3 regions of the Kitasatospora sp. NPDC004669 genome follow, and region 3 is predicted to be linked to each of the others. Evidence: riboswitches for the same ligand, from Rfam matches in the RefSeq annotation. Region 3 holds a riboswitch; each other region holds the start of a gene.
What was found. Region 3 has a riboswitch for cyclic di-AMP ahead of ABZW30_RS40120 (transglycosylase family protein). Riboswitches for the same ligand answer to the same signal wherever they lie in the genome.

Region 1: linked by a shared signal. The riboswitch ahead of ABZW30_RS34595 (LysM peptidoglycan-binding domain-containing M23 family metallopeptidase) and the one ahead of ABZW30_RS40120 (transglycosylase family protein) in region 3 are both predicted to bind cyclic di-AMP.
Region 2: linked by a shared signal. The riboswitch ahead of ABZW30_RS25970 (M23 family metallopeptidase) and the one ahead of ABZW30_RS40120 (transglycosylase family protein) in region 3 are both predicted to bind cyclic di-AMP.

What each region holds. Positions count from the first base shown of each region.
Region 1 is NZ_JBEXKB010000056.1:37,656-42,755, reverse strand. It holds gene ABZW30_RS34605 (DUF2470 domain-containing protein) at 143-862, shown strand; partial or broken gene ABZW30_RS34600 (APC family permease) at 875-2,309, opposite strand; gene ABZW30_RS34595 (LysM peptidoglycan-binding domain-containing M23 family metallopeptidase) at 2,743-3,723, opposite strand; cyclic di-AMP (ydaO/yuaA leader) riboswitch at 3,726-3,904, opposite strand; gene ABZW30_RS34590 (MFS transporter) at 4,217-5,100, shown strand, end outside.
Region 2 is NZ_JBEXKB010000034.1:26,348-31,447, forward strand. It holds gene ABZW30_RS25970 (M23 family metallopeptidase) at 1-801, opposite strand, end outside; cyclic di-AMP (ydaO/yuaA leader) riboswitch at 814-972, opposite strand; gene ABZW30_RS25975 (YiaA/YiaB family inner membrane protein) at 1,168-1,458, shown strand; gene ABZW30_RS25980 (alpha/beta hydrolase) at 1,554-2,378, shown strand; gene ABZW30_RS25985 (WHG domain-containing protein) at 2,447-3,022, shown strand; gene ABZW30_RS25990 (PP2C family protein-serine/threonine phosphatase) at 3,322-4,440, shown strand; gene ABZW30_RS25995 (ATP-binding protein) at 4,749-5,100, shown strand, end outside.
Region 3 is NZ_JBEXKB010000083.1:13,214-18,313, forward strand. It holds gene ABZW30_RS40105 (ATP-binding protein) at 1-341, shown strand, start outside; gene ABZW30_RS40110 (DUF397 domain-containing protein) at 662-925, opposite strand; gene ABZW30_RS40115 (hypothetical protein) at 1,483-2,439, shown strand; cyclic di-AMP (ydaO/yuaA leader) riboswitch at 2,900-3,101, shown strand; gene ABZW30_RS40120 (transglycosylase family protein) at 3,088-4,452, shown strand; gene ABZW30_RS40125 (hypothetical protein) at 4,677-4,877, shown strand; gene ABZW30_RS40130 (LacI family DNA-binding transcriptional regulator) at 4,965-5,100, opposite strand, start outside.

The DNA of each region.
Region 1 (5,100 bases), on a different contig from region 3:
GCCCACTTGCCACACCCCGACATGGACATTAGGTTAGGCTCACCTAACCAACGGGAGGTCCGTTCATGAGTGATCGCAGCGAGCGAATCCATCAAAGGTGCGCGTGGGCGAATCCCCCTGCCGAGCGTAGCGAGGTGGGCGCATGAGCGAGCGCACCGGCGACGCCGAGGTGCCCGAGCCCACCACCGCCGAACGGGTCCACAGCCTGCTCAGCGCGACCTCCTCGCTCACCGTCCGCGCCCTCGGCGAGCACCACGACCTGGACACCCCGGTCTCCGTGCACGGCTCCCGGCTGCGCCTGCGCGCCCCGCTGGACTCCCCGCTCACCGCGGCCGCCGCCGGTGCCACCGAGGGCCTGGCCGTGGTCGTCGACGTCACCGACGTCTCCCCGGTCGCCGTCCGCGACCGGATCCGCGGCCGCCTCACCCTGGCCGGCCGGCTGCACCTGGCCCACCTCGCCGACGACGGCCTCAGCGTCCACCTGCGCGTGGACGTCGCCCACGCCGTCCTCGCCACCCCGTACGGCACCGGCGCGCTCACCGCCGACGATCTCGCCCTCGCCGCCCCCGACCCGCTGGCCCGGTGCGAGGCCGCGCTGCTCACCCACCTGGCCGACGAGCACGCCGACGCCATCGACCTGCTCACCCGTCTGCTCGACCCGGCCCTGCTCGCCGGGCATCCGGACATCCGCCCGCTCGCCCTGGACCGCTACGGCCTGGTGCTGCGCCTGGACCACCGGCACGGTCACCGCGACGTCCGCATGGTCTTCCCCGAACCCGCCGCCGACACCGAGGACTTCGGCCACCGGATGCACGAGCTGCTGGCCGCCGCCGAACTCGGCCTGCCGGTCCACCGGGGCTGACCGGCCCCGGGCTCAGCGCTCCACGGCCTCCTCCAGCACGATCCGCCCGCGCGTACCGCTCCGGCCGCCAGCGCCGCATTGCCAGCGCCAGCCCGATCCCGCCCAGGAACACCCCGATCACCAGGTACGGGATCAGCCGGAACAGCAGGGTGTCCGAAGCCGCCCCGGCCGCCGCGTCCTTGTTGACCACCAGCAGCGCCACCACCCCGGCCATCGCCACCCCGCCCACCAACGGCGCGACCAGCGTCCGGCACCAGTGCACGGTCTCGGGGTGTCTGCCCCGCACATGGAAGTACCCGACCACCGCGAAGGAGCAGAGCGTCTGCACGACGAGGATCGCCATCGTCCCCAACAGCGCCAGCAGCGTGTACAGATGAACGTACGGATCCATCCCCGCCGCCAGGAACGCCAGCACCAGCCCGGCCGCGATCACCGACTGCACCACCGAGGCGACGTACGGCGAGCCGTGCCGCGGGTGGGTGCGGCCGAGCGCCGGGTGCAGGAAGCCCTCCCGCCCGATCGCGTACAAGTACCGTGCCGCGCGCTGGTGGAAGGCCATCGCGCAGGCGAACGAGCCGGTGACGACCAGCCATTGGAACACCGTCACCGCCCAGGCCCCCAGGTGCGCGCCCAGCGGGTCGAAGAACAGGCTGTTCCCGTCCTTGCCCGGCACCGAGCCGCTCGCCACCGCGATCGCGTGCTCGACTCCGTTGCCGGACAGGATCATCCAGGACACGAACACGTAGAAGAGCCCGATCCCGACCACCGACACCAGGGTCGCCCGCGGCACCACCCGCTTGGGGTTGCGCGATTCCTCCCCGTACATCGCGGTCGACTCGAAGCCCACCCAGGACCAGAACGCGAAGAACAGTCCCAGCCCGGCCGCCGCCGCCGCACCCGAACTCCCGACCCCTTTCATCGCGTTCAGCGGGTTCACGGCCTCGCCCACGATCCCGTCCGGCCCGCCGCCGGAGGCCAGGACGGCCAGCGAGACCGCGCCCAGCACCCCGATCTCCAGCACCAGCGCCACCCCGAGCACCTTCGCCGTCAGATGCAGGTCGAACCAGGCCATCACCCCGATCGCCGCCACCCCGAACAGCGCGTACCAGCCCCAGCCGAGGTCCACGCCCAACCGTGAACGGACCAACCCGCGCAGCGAGTAGGCGAAGAAACCGATGATCGAGGCCTCGAAGACGATGTACGCCATGACCGCGAGCAGCCCGGAGGCCATCCCGGCGACCCTGCCCAGCCCGTGCGAGATGTACCCGTAGAACGCCCCGGCCGCCGTGATGTGCCGGGCCATCGCCACGTACCCGACCGAGAACACCGTGAGCACCACGGTCGCCACGATGTACGCGGCGGGCGCGCCGACCCCGTTGCCCTGCCCGACCACGATCGGCAGGTTCCCGGTCATCGCGGTGATCGGTGCGGCGGTGGCGATCGCCATGAACACCACGCCCGTCAGGCCAACCGAGCCCGCCTTCAGCCGGTCGACCCCGCCCGACCCGGCCCGCTCCCGACCGCCATCCGGCCTCCTCGTCCGCCCACACCCGTCCGCCCGGCCGGAGAAGGGCCGGGCGCTGACTGCCCGACAGCATCGCGCGACCGGGGACGCACCCGGAAGACGACGAATCTCGCCAAAGGCAGCAGGAGTTGACGCCCAGTTCGACCGCTCGAACACGCCCGGAGCCGGAAACGGCAGCGGCCGGCCCGGCTCCACGAGGAGTCCTCGCGAGGCCGGGCCGGCCTTGGGCGTGTCCCGCGCCCATGTCCACTGATGCGGCGATCACCCGGTCGAGCGGTCACCCGACATGACCATCCCGGGCGGTCGATTCGCCCCGCAACAGCGGTGGTTCCTGAAACCCGCGGTCAGCGCAGGGTCAGAGCGCGACGCCGTGCGCCCGCAGGTAGGCGACCGGGTTGATGTCCGAGCCGTACTCCGGACCGGTACGGATCTCGAAGTGCAGGTGCGGGCCGGTCACGTTGCCGGTCGCGCCGGAGAGGCCGAGCCGCTGGCCGACGGTGACGGTCTGACCGATCTTCACGCCGATCACCGACAGGTGCGCGTACTGGGCGTACTTGCCGTCGGCGAGCTTGACCTCGACCTCGTTGCCGTAGGCGCCGCCGTTGCCGGCCTTCACCACGACACCGTTGGCGACCGCGCGCACCGGGGTGCCGGTGGAGGCGACGAAGTCCTGGCCGGTGTGGTGGCCGGAAGCCCACATCGAGCCGGCCACGCCGTAGGCCTCGCCCAGCACCGGGTTGGCCAGCGGGGCGACGTAGCCGACGGTGGCGGCGACCGGGGCGGCGGTCACGGCCCGGGCCGGGGCGGCGGTCACGGCCCGGGCCGGGGCGGCGGTCTGCACCTGGGTCTGGAGCTGGGCGCCCGGCTTGGCGGCCTCGGTCTTGACCTGCAGCTGGGTGTCCGCGGCGGCGGAGGCACTCTGGGTGACCGGGGCGGCCGGCTTGGCCGGAGCTGCCGGCTCGGCGGCGGCGGCGTCCGCCGCGAGCGAGAGCTGCTGGCCCGGGAAGATCAGGTTCGGGTTGGCGCCGACCACCGAGCGGTTCTGCTCGTACAGCGCGTGCCAGCCGCCCTCGACCTGCTTGGCGTCGGCGATCCTGGACAGGGTGTCGCCGCCGACGACGCGGTAGCTCTCGAACACGGCGGCCGGGGCGGCCGACTCGGCCTCCGCGGCGGCGGTGTGCTGCGCGACCGAGGCGGCCGGCGCACCCGGGGCGGTGTAGGCCTGGGCGGCCATCGCGGTCACGAGCGGCAGGGCGAAGGAGACACCGGTCACGGCGATGCCGATGCCGAGGCGGGCGGAGCGGGGCAGGGCGATACGACGGGCCTGAGCAGGCATGGATTTCCTCTCCGACGCCTGCGAGGTGAGCTGTCGGGTTCGGGCTGGAGTTGCCCGGCCGCATGCGCGGCTTCACCCCGAGCCGGTCCTGGACGTTCGCGCTGAGAAGCGCGAACTCCCGTCCGGCGACTTACCTGTGGGTCCCCCGCTCCTGCCGTACAGAGCTCAGTTCGAACCATCGGGCAGCGGCAGGACTCGGCGTTCCACCCGGTGGATCCACCCGGGCTGGCCGGGCGGTCGCTGAACTAAAACCCATCCGTTCGGGTGAAGCAATGTCGATCTCTTGAACCGGCGATATTCCCCCGGAGGGTGGTGACCCTCCGCATGACCCATCCCACGGTGCGTGCACAATCCATTCACCGGGCGCCACTGATCCACGACCCTGCGCCGATCTCCACACTCCAGCGTGACCGTGCGCTCACGCACCGCTCGCCGCGGACACGCCACGCGGTGACCCTTGTCACGTACGCCCCGCCGGGCGCAGGATCGGGCCGTGGCCACCTCAACAGCCGGCACCTTGCGCCTGGGCACCGCGCAGGGTCGCTGGGTACTCCTGGCAACCGTGCTCGGCTCCAGCATGGCGATGCTCGACGGCACCGTGGTGAACGTCGCCCTGCCCCGGATCGGCGCCGACCTCGGCGCCTCCCTGGCGTCCCTGCAATGGACGCTGAACGCCTATCTGCTCACCCTGGCGGGCCTGATCCTGCTCGGCGGCGCGCTCGGCGACCGGTACGGAAGGCGCCGGGTCTTCCTGATCGGCGTGGTCTGGTTCGCCGCCGCCTCCGCGGCCTGCGCCGCCGCCCCGAACATCGAAGTGCTGATCGTGGCCCGCGCCGTCCAGGGCATCGGCGGGGCACTGCTCACCCCCGGCTCGCTCGCCATGCTCCAGGCCGTCTTCCGTCCTGACGACCGCTCGGCGGCGGTGGGCCTGTGGTCCGGCCTCGGCGGGGTGTCCGCGGCCGTCGGCCCGTTCCTCGGCGGCTGGCTGGTGGACGGCCCCGGCTGGCGCTGGATCTTCCTGCTGAACCTGCCGCTGGCCGCCGCCGTGGTCGCCGTCACCTCCCGGTACGTCCCGGAGAGCCGCGACGAGTCCGCCTCCGGCCGCTTCGACGTGCCTGGCGCGTTGCTCGCCGCGCTCACCCTCGGCGCGATCACCTACGCGCTCACCGCCGCCGGGGAGGGTCTGTCCCCCGCCGTCTGGCTCACCGGCGCGATCGGCCTGCTGCTCGGCGCCGCCTTCGTCGCCGTCGAGCGCCGCACACCCGAACCGATGCTGCCGCTCGGGCTGTTCTCCTCCCGGCTGTTCACCGCCGTGAACCTGGTCACCCTCTGCGTCTACGCGGCCTTCAGCGGGGTGTTCTTCCTGCTGGTGGTGCA
Region 2 (5,100 bases), on a different contig from region 3:
GACCGGGGCGCCGCCGCCGGGGCGCACCTCCAGGTGCAGGTGCGGACCGGTGACGTTGCCGGTCGCGCCGACCTTGCCGATCTGCTGGCCGGCGCCGACCTGGCCGGCGCCCTTGATGATCGAGGAGAGGTGGCAGTACCAGATCTCGGTGCCGTCGGGCAGGGTCTCGACGATCCGGTAGCCGTACGCCCCGGACCAGCCCGCCGAGGTGACGGTGCCCTGGCCGACCGCGTAGACCGGGGTGCCGGTGTCGGCCGCGAAGTCCAGGCCGGTGTGCAGGTGGGCCCAGTAGCGGGCGCTCTGGCCGTAGTGGGCGGAGAGGTTGTAGTCCTTCACCGGCAGGGTGAGAGCGGCGGCCTTGGCGCGCTCGGCCTCGTCGGCGGCGCGCTTGGCCTCGGCCTCCTTGACGGCGGCCTTCGCCTCGGCCTCCTGCGCGGCCTGCAGGCGGGCGCCCTCCTCGGCGGCGGTGCGCTGGCCGTCGGCCTGCTGCTGGATGCGGGCGGCGAGCGCGAGGCCGGGGTCGGCGGTCAGGGCGACCGGAGCCTCGTCCGGGGCCTCGATGGCGGGCGCGGCGGCCGGGGTCGCGGAGGCGAAGCCGGTGGCGCCCAGGGTGGCGGCAACGGCGGTGACGCCGAGCAACGGGGAGGCCCCACGGGTCTGACGCGGCATCCGGTGGCGGTTGGCCTCGGCCTCCGGGGCGAAGGAATCGGCGGACTCGGCGCCGTCCGGGCCGGGGTGGTCGAGCAGCTGGGTACCGGCTGCGGGGCCGGCCGGGTGTGCCGGGGTGTGCGTCGACGCCACGGAGGCGCGCTCCTTTCCTTCCTTCGCGCCTACCGGGTTAGCTGACGGGTTCGGAGCAGGAAGGTCTCCTACGGCCGGGCCGGAGCCCCGCCGATTCACCCCAAGGAACGTGGTTCCCCGGCTCCCTGACCTGCCCGGAGGCCGGCCGGCGGGATTAGGCGACGGCGCACGGTGCCGTCTGGGTACGGCGTTGACGACCGCGCTGCGTTATCAAACGTTAATCCCAGGCCGCCCCGATTCCAAGCCATCCGCCCGGGACGGCTGGGGGCAGGTGGTCGGACGCCGGCGAACCACCCGCCATTCGCCCAGCCCATCTGAGTACTCCTACTCATGTGCGGCCACGGCGCGCAGCCGCATCCTGGCGCCATGAGCGCACCGATGCAGACACGCACCACGGCCGCGTACCACATGCAGGCCGTCCTCTCCTTCGCCATCTCCGGTTCGGCCCTCGCCGTCGGGATCGCCTACCTGCCCGTCGGCGGGTGGACCCGGGCCTTCCTCGGGATCGGCTTCCTCTACACCGTCACCTCCGCGTTCACGCTGGCCAAGGTGGTCCGGGACCGGCAGGAATCGTCGGACACCGTCGCCCGGGTCGACCAGGCCCGACTGGAGAAGCTGCTCAGCGAGCACGATCCGTTCAGGGTCGAGGGGGCCTGAGTCCCCGGGAATCGAGGGATCGGAAGGGTTGACAGCTAAGGCTATTAGCCATAGCTTTATGGCTATCGGCAGCAGCGACCCCGTGGAGGCCCACCGTGAACGGCACCATCACCCCGAGCACCCAGTACCTCGACGTCCCCGGCGGCCGGATCGCCTTCGACGACACCCGGCAGGGCGACGGCACCCCCGTCGTCCTGCTCCCCGGAATGCTCGACAGCCGCCGGGCCTACCGGCACCTGCACCCGCTGCTCACCGCGGCCGGGCGCCGGGTCGTCACCATGGACGTGCGCGGCTTCGGCGAGTCCTCGATCGCCTGGGACGACTACAGCCCGGCCGCCGTCGCCACCGACGTCCTCGCCCTGCTCGACCACCTCGGCATCGAGCGGGCCGTCCTGGTCGGGCAGTCCTACACCGGCGCGACGGTCGTCAAGCTCGCCGGGGACGCGCCCCAGCGGGTCGCCGGGATCGCGCTGATCGACGCCTTCGTCGAGTACCGGGCCGGCGCCCTGATGCAGGGCGTCGCGTCCGTGATGGGCGGCGCGATGGTCCACTGGCCGGCCGTCTGGGGCTTCTACCTGCGCAAGATGGCCTTCCCCGGCCCCCGCCCCGCCGACCTCGACGACTACGTGGCCGGACTGGTCGCCGACCTGCGCACCCCCGGGCGCAAGACCGCCACCCGCGGACACGTCACCGGGGACTCCGCGCCGATCGGCTGGTGCGCGGCCGTCCACTGCCCCTCGCTCGTCCTGATGGGCAGCAAGGACCCCGACTTCCCGGACCCGGAGGCCGTCGCCGACCGGCAGGCCGAGGCGCTCGGCGCCCGGAAGGTGATGATCGAAGGGTCCGGCCACTACCCGATGGCCGACAACCCGCAGGCCGTCGCGGACGCCCTGCTGCCCTTCCTCGCCGAACTCGCCTGAACCCGCCGCACTCGCATCCGCCCCCGCACCCGCACCCGCACCCGCACCCGTACGGAGAACCCCACCCCATGCCCCGTGTAGGACTGACCCCCGACCAGGTCGTCGACCACGCCCTCGCCCTCATCGACGAGCAGGGCGCCGAGGCCCTCACCCTGGCCTCCGTCGCCGCCCGCGCGGGGGTGGCCACCCCCTCCCTGTACAAGCACGTCAGCGGCGGCCTCACCGAACTGCGCCGGCTGATCGCCGTCCGGGTCACCGAGGAACTGGCCGACCGGCTCGCCGGGGCCGCGGTCGGCCGCAGCGGCGACGACGCCGTCAGCGCCGTCCTGCGCGCCTACCAGGCCTACGCCACCGAACACCCGCACCGCTACACCGCCCTCCCCCAGGCGCCCCGGCCCGACGACGACCTCACCCGCGCGGCCACCCGCCTCGTCGGCGTCATCATCGCCGTTCTCCGCTCCTACGGCCTCGACGGCCCCGAAGCCATCCACGCCGCCCGCACCGTCCGCTCCCTCGCCCACGGCTTCGCCTCGCTCTCCATCGCCGGCGCCTTCCAACTCGCCGAAGACCTCACCACCACCCACGACCGCCTCATCACCACCCTCACCACCGGCCTCCACACCTGGCCGAAGGGGGAGGAGTAGGAGGTCGGGCCCATCGACCTCCTACGTGGAAGGGCTCTGAATCCACCGCGCCGCCAGCCCCACCCGCACGGGAAGTCGGACCGGCCGGCTTCCGGCGCCGCCCAGCGGCCGGAGTAGGCACGGCGAGAACCGGACGGGCCGGCATCGCGTGCACGAGAAGTCGGGCCGGCCCGGCTTCCGGTGTCGGCGGGGCGTGGACGGGTGTGGGGGTCCGGGGATGGTGGGGATGGACGGGTTAGTGTGGCCGGTCTGACTGGTGGTCATGACAGGGGACCGCCCACGCTTGGCGGAGGTCCCGGGTGCCCGCACTGACAGCGAGGGTGCGGCGGTGGTACGGACGGCTGCTGGACGGGGACATACGGGCCGGGCGGGTGGCGCTGGGGATGCTGCTCGGGGTGACCGTGGTGCTGAGCGTGCTGCCGATCCTGATGCCGTACGGGTGGCCGCCGTCGGCGCTGGTGCTGCCGGTGGTGGGTGGCGGGCTGGTGTTGCGGCGCTGGCAGTTGCTGGTGCTGGTGTGTGCGGGGCTGGCGGGCAGCCTGCTGGGGGCGGTGCTGCAGGACCCGCGCGGGGTGAGGCTGGGGGTGACGGTGGTACTGGCCGCGACGGGGGCGACGGTGCTGTCGGCCAACCGGTTCCGGCACCGGCTGGGACTGCGCGGCACCCAGGGCGACTCGATGCTGCTGGAGCTGGCCGAGCACAACCGGACGCTGGCCCGGCTCCCGGAGCGGCTGCTGGACTGGCACTTCGACAGCGCGCTGGCCCCGGCCGGGGGCGCCTCGTTCTCCGGGGACTTCCTGCTCTGCGCCCACCGTCCGGAGGAGGACCTGCTGGAGCTGGTGCTGGTGGACGTGTCGGGCAAGGGCAGCCGGGCGGCCGCCCGGTCGACCCACCTGTCGGGCGCCTTCGCGATGCTGCTGGGCCGGGTGCCGCCGGAGGCGTTCCTGTCGGCCGCCAACGACCACCTGGTCCGGATGGGCTGGGAGGACGACTTCGCCACCGCCGTCCATCTCGCGCTGCACCCGGCGACCGGCCGCTACCGGCTGTTCAACGCGGGCCATCCGCCGCCGGTGCGGTACTGCCGGAGGAACGGCTGGCAGCCGTCCGAGCACGGCGGTCCGGCGCTGGGCCTGGTGCCGGGCGCGCCGTACCCGTCGGTGTCCGGGCGGCTGGGGTACGGCGACTCGCTGCTGCTGTTCAGCGACGGCCTGGTGGAGGTGCCGGGCCGGGACCTGGACGAGGGGGTGGGTCGGCTGCTGGCCGCCGCCGAGCCGGAGGTGCGCACCCACCGGACACAGCAGCGGCAGCAAGGGGGCGCGGCGAGCCGGCTGGTGCACGCGGTGGCGCAGGACGTCGCGGACGACCGGACCCTGGTGCTGGTGCGGCGGCTGGGTACGGCCGAGCCGGCCGCGACCTGAACGTGACCGGGCGGCGGTCCCGGCCGGACGACGTGGAGCTGCCGCTCCCGCACCGCACCCCGCCCGTTCCGTAACACCGTGCACACACGTCCCACACAACCCGGAACGCGATTCAGCCATCACCCGTCACATCGACATGGGCCGAAAGGCCCTGGACGAACGACCGGAGACCTCGTCGAACTCGCGGGATCGGGGTCGAACGACACAGGGCTGGCGGCGTATTGACTCGATATTGACGAGATCCGGTCACATGGCGAGATCCGTTCACACCTTTGTAGGATCATCGCCCTAGAATTCGCCGCGTGACGATGACTCAGTGGTCCGTAACGGCAACCGGCGTACTCGCCGTCCTCGCCCTCGTGGCCGCCGCGCGGTACCGCGCCGTGTCCGTCACCCAGCGCGGCCGGGCCGACCGACTGCAGGACGAACTCACCCGGCTCCAGGACCAGCTGACCGCCGAACTCTCCCGCCGCGGCGCCGACCTTGCCGCCGTCCAGCAGGAGCAGGAGCTCACCGCCTCCACCCAGCGGGCCTTCCTCAGCGTCGCCCGCCGGATCCTCGTCATGGCCCACGACCAGCAGGCCCTGCTCGACGAGATGGAGCGCACCCACGACGACCCGGCGCTGCTGGAAGGCCTGCTCAAGGCCGACCACGCCGCCG
Region 3 (5,100 bases):
GGCCCGACCCGTCGGGCGGCGCCCTGGGCGAGTACGACTTTCCCACACGGCCGGCCCCGGACGGGCGGCTGCCGATCCGAATGAGCCTGGTGCACCGCGCACCCCAGGTGGTCTGCGCGGTGAGCGATCCGAGCAACATCGGACCGGTCGCCCGGGAAGCGGACTTCGTCGCCGAATCCGGCCGCGGGCTGCACCTGGTGGAGTCGTTCAGTCGCTCCTGGGGCTGGCACCCGCTGGGCAGCGGCAAGGTGGTCTGGGCCATGTTCGAGGCGGAGCCGGCCGAGGGCGGCGGACTCGACGGACATATCGAAATCGGTGGACGGCACCGGCGCTCGGCCTAGCGCCGCACGGCGCGCGGCCGGCCGAGGGACAACCCGGGAGGACGGCACCCCGGGCCCTTCAGCCAGGCCTTCGGGCCCTGCGGCGTCGGCCCGCCTCCGATCCCGGTTCCGGTTACCGGCGTCGAACGCGCCGACCCCGGCCCGGTGTGCCCCGGCCCAGGCCCTGCACGAAGCGGCGCCGCATGATCCGGCGCCCTATGACCTCGCCCCGTGCGACCTCGCGCCACCGCATGACCTGCGGGAGGGCCCGCGAGGAAAAGACAAAGGCCGTCGTGGTGTCAGCACCCACGACGGCCCCCCGATGGTGAAGCGGCGACCGGTCAGACCGCCAGGTGGTCGAACTCCCCGTCCTTGGCCCCCAGCAGCAGGGCGGCGATCTCCGCCCGGGTGTAGATGAGCGCCGGACCGTCCGGGAAGCGCGAGTTGCGCATCGCCACGTCGCCGCCCGGCAGGGCCGCGAACTCGACGCAGTTGCCCTGGGAGTTGCTGTGTCGGCTCTTCTGCCAGACCACCCCCTTGAGGTCGGCGGCGGCCATCCCGTTGAAGGTGTGGTTCGAGCCGTGCATGTCCTGCGAGTCGTGCATAGAAGTCTCCCGAAGAGCTCCGGAGTTGTCGTCCAGCGCGGCGCCCCGGCACCGCCGAACGAACGGACCGGCCCCGTACCGGCCCGGCACAACGCCTCACTTGACGCGATGATAGCCGCAGTGCACGTGCATCAGCACGGGACATTGCAGGTGCACGAGGCTTTTTACCAGCCGCCTCGAACTCTTCACGGCCCCTTCTCCTGGCGGTACGTAAGCGGACATAGTCGACTGAATCGACGGGTTGTCGATAACCGGCCGTGAGCGGCCCCCCGCTGAATGTTGATCTTCGAACGCCGGGAGTCGCACCTCTGTGACGCTCCGTCAGGCCACTCTCCGGCTGTGAGACATCTCACGCGCCACAGGTGCAACTGGACACCCCGTGCGGCACGTCAGGGCAACTGCCGACATCCACGCGGGGATTGGGCGAGGAATGTCCGGATTGTAGGCAAATCGCCCGGACCGGCGCGGCGGAGACACGGCCTCCGCACCGCGACCACCCGAAACCCGTACGGCAGCCGACTGCAGGCCTGACGGGCAGATGTCCTACGATCTCCGGCATGAGCACCGCAGCCATCCCGGGCGCGCCACTGCCCGTCCGTACTCCAGGCTCCCGTGCGCGGGGGCGCCACCGTCGCCCCGAGCGCCCCGAGATCCCCACCGGTTCGCCGGCCCTGGTGCTCGCCGTGCCCGCGACCGCCGGGCCCGAGTCCCGTTCGGTCGTCGAGGAACTGCTGTCGATCGTCCGCAGCGAGCACACCGGCGTCCAGGCCGCCGTCGGCTACCTCCCGGCGGACGGCGCCGAGGGCGCGGATGGGGACGGGGACGACCGCACCGTCGCCGAGCTGCTGGCCGTGGCCGCCGAGGCCGGCCTGCCCACGCCCGTCGTGGTGCCGCTGGTACCGGGGCCGCACGGCTTCCTGACCGAACTTCACGCCCTCGCCGCCGAGCACGGCGCGACCGTCACCGACACGCTGGGCCCGCACCCACTGCTGGCCGAGGCCGTGCACGTGCGACTGTCCGAGGCCGGGCTGGCCCGGGCCGACCGGGCCCGGCTGTTCGCCATCGCGACTGCCGCGGACGGCGTGGTCCTGACCACCGTCGGCGGCGAGGACGCGGCCGCCGCGGCCGGGATCACCGGCGTGCTGCTGGCCGCCCGACTGGCCGTCCCGGTCGTCGCCGCGGCGCTCGACGTGCCCGGCTCGGTGGCCGCGGCCGTCAACCACCTCAAGGAGACCGGAGCCCAGCGCCCCGCGCTGGCCCCGCTGGTGATCGGGCCCGAGGCCGACTCGGAGCTGCTCGCCACGGCCGCCGAGGAGACCGGCTGCCCGTCGGCGGCGCCGCTGGGCGCCTACCCGACCGTCGGCCAGCTGATCGCCTCCACCTACCTGGCCGCGCTGCCGGCGCCGTCGGCGGAGGAGCTGGCCCGGGCCGAGGCGGAGGCCGCGGCCGCCGCCGGGGCCGAGGAGGGCTCGCGCGGCGCCCACGCGGCCACCCAGGGGCCCCTGGAGGCCTAGCAGGCGGCCAGTGACGACCGTCGCGCACTCGCGCGCGCCGAAGGGCCCGGAACGGCTTCGTTCCGGGCCCTTCGGCATGCCCGCTTCTCCCGCCCTCACCCCGCGCCTGCCGCTTGTCCCGGTACGGGAATTACGGGAATTAGGAGAACAATGGTGCGACATGTCCGTTATGTCACCTTTTGGGCGGGAATGCCGGGCGCGCATTCCGGCACTCGAATCACGACCACTCCCCCGCCGAGCCGGGCGTGCTGTCGCACGCTTCCACGCTCCGTCACCTCACCCCTGAGGCGAAGACAATTGCGGGAATCCACAGCCACATTGCCGGAAAATGATCATTTATGATCATGATTCGTGTCCGATTTGGCAATTTCCACTAAACCGTGATGCGCATCACAGATATTTGCAGTTTGAACTTAAGTCTGCTTAACGTGCTCCCCGTTCGTGACCACACGAACCCAGTTCATCCGCAACGCCGAGTCCTGCCGTCGGATGTCCTGGCAGCGCGAAAACGCACCACGGCAGGAGCGGGGGAACCACAGGTAAGTCGCCCCGGGCAGTTCCTCGGAACGGTCCAGGGCTAGGGGTGAAGCCGCGCCCACAGCGCGGCCGGGCAACTCCGGCCCGAATCCGACAGCTCACCTCGCAGGCGTGGGAGAGGACCGCGTCTTCATGCTGCCCACCAACGGCACCCGCCTGCCCAGCCGTACCCGTCGCGTGATCGCCACCCTCGGCGTCGCGGGCGTCGGCCTCACCGTCCCCTGCCTCACCACCGGCACCGCCAACGCCGCCTCCGTCGCCACCTGGGAGAAGGTCGCCCAGTGCGAGAGCAGCGGCAACTGGGCCATCAACACCGGCAACGGCTTCTACGGCGGCCTGCAGTTCACCTCCAGCACCTGGGCCGCCTTCGGCGGTGCCGCGTACGCCCCGGAGGCCAACCTCGCCACCGAGGACCAGCAGATCGCCGTCGCCGAGAAGGTCCTCGCCTCGCAGGGCCCCGGCGCCTGGCCCGTCTGCTCGATCCAGGCCGGTCTGACCAAGGGCGGTGCCCCGGCCGCCGTCGGCACCTCCGCCGCCACGGCCGCCAAGCCCGCCGCCAAGCCCACGCAGAGCCAGGCCCCGGCCGCGAAGCCCGCCAAGCCGGCCGCGCCCGCCCAGGAGCAGACCCAGTCCTCCACCGACTCCGCCAACGGCGACCGGGCGCAGAAGCCTCAGGCCCAGGCCCAGAGCGGCGACTACACCGTCGTCGCGGGCGACTGGCTTTCCTCGATCGCCGGCAAGCACAACGTCCAGGGCGGTTGGCAGCGGCTGTACGACCTCAACCGCAGCACCCTGACCGAGGGCCCGGACACCATCTACCCCGGCCAGCGCCTGACCTTCGGTGACGGCGACCAGGCCCAGGCCGACAAGTCCTCCTCCACCGGATCCGGCTCGGACTTCAGCTGGTTCAACCGCTCCCAGAAGGCCGGCCAGGCCGCGAACGGCGGTGCCGTGAACGCCAAGCCGACCGCCCAGACCCAGGCCGCGAAGCCGGCCACTCAGGCCCCGACCCAGGCCGCGAAGCCGGCCACTCAGGCCCCGGCCGCGAAGCCGGCCACTCAGGCCCCGACCCAGGCCGCGAAGCCGGCCACTCAGGCCCCGGCCCAGGCCGCCACCGGCAGCATGGCCGCCGCGGTGTCCTTCGCCGAGTCCAAGGTCGGCCAGGCCTACGTCTACGGCGGCACCGGCAACGGCGGCTGGGACTGCTCCGGCCTGACCCAGGCCGCGCTGCGCGCCGCGGGCGTCAACATCCCGCGCATCGCCGCCGACCAGGCCGCCGCCAGCACCCACGTCTCGCTGGACAGCCTGAAGCCGGGCGACCTGCTCTTCTGGTCGAACAACGGTCAGGACTCCGGCGTCTACCACGTCGCGATCTACATCGGCGGCGGCAAGTACGTCGAGGCGGCCAACCCGAGCGCGGGCGTCCGCGAGCAGACCATCGCCAACTGGGCCCCGGACTTCGCCGGCCGGGTCTGAGCAACGGCGAACCGGCAGCCGCCGGCCGGCAGCTGACGTGTAGCGGATGACGGCGGACGGATGACAGACGGCGGATGACGGATTCCGACATCCGTCATCCCTCCGCCGTCACCCGCCACCCCCGGGGAGAGTCCGGTCACTCCTCCCCGGGGGTTCGCGTATTCGCATGGTGAAAGCCCGCCCCGACGGGCATGCTGCTGCTCTGCACCCGAGGAGGAGTCACCATGGCCCAGGTCACCATCACACTCGATGCGAACCTCGCGATCGACGCGATGCTGCTCTCCGGCACCAAGAACCCGCAGGACGCCGTCGAACTGGTCGTGCGCGACTACCTGGCCCGCGGCCGCCGCACCGAGACCCGGACCGGCGACGCGGCCGACGGCCACCGACTCACCGCCGACCGCCCGGCCGCCCAGGAAGGCTGACCGGCCGAAGCGAGCGGGCGGACGCCGAAGGGCCCCGGAGAGCAACTGCCCTCCGGGGCCCTTCAATTGACCGTCCGGTACCGGTGCTCAGCGCGCGCAGGCCCCGGTGGACCCGCGCATCACCAGCTCCGGCTGGAACATGAACTCCCCGCGCTGGGCGGCGTTCCCGCTGACCTCCTCCAGCAGCGCGTCCACCGCAGCCGTGGCCATCGCCTCGACCGGC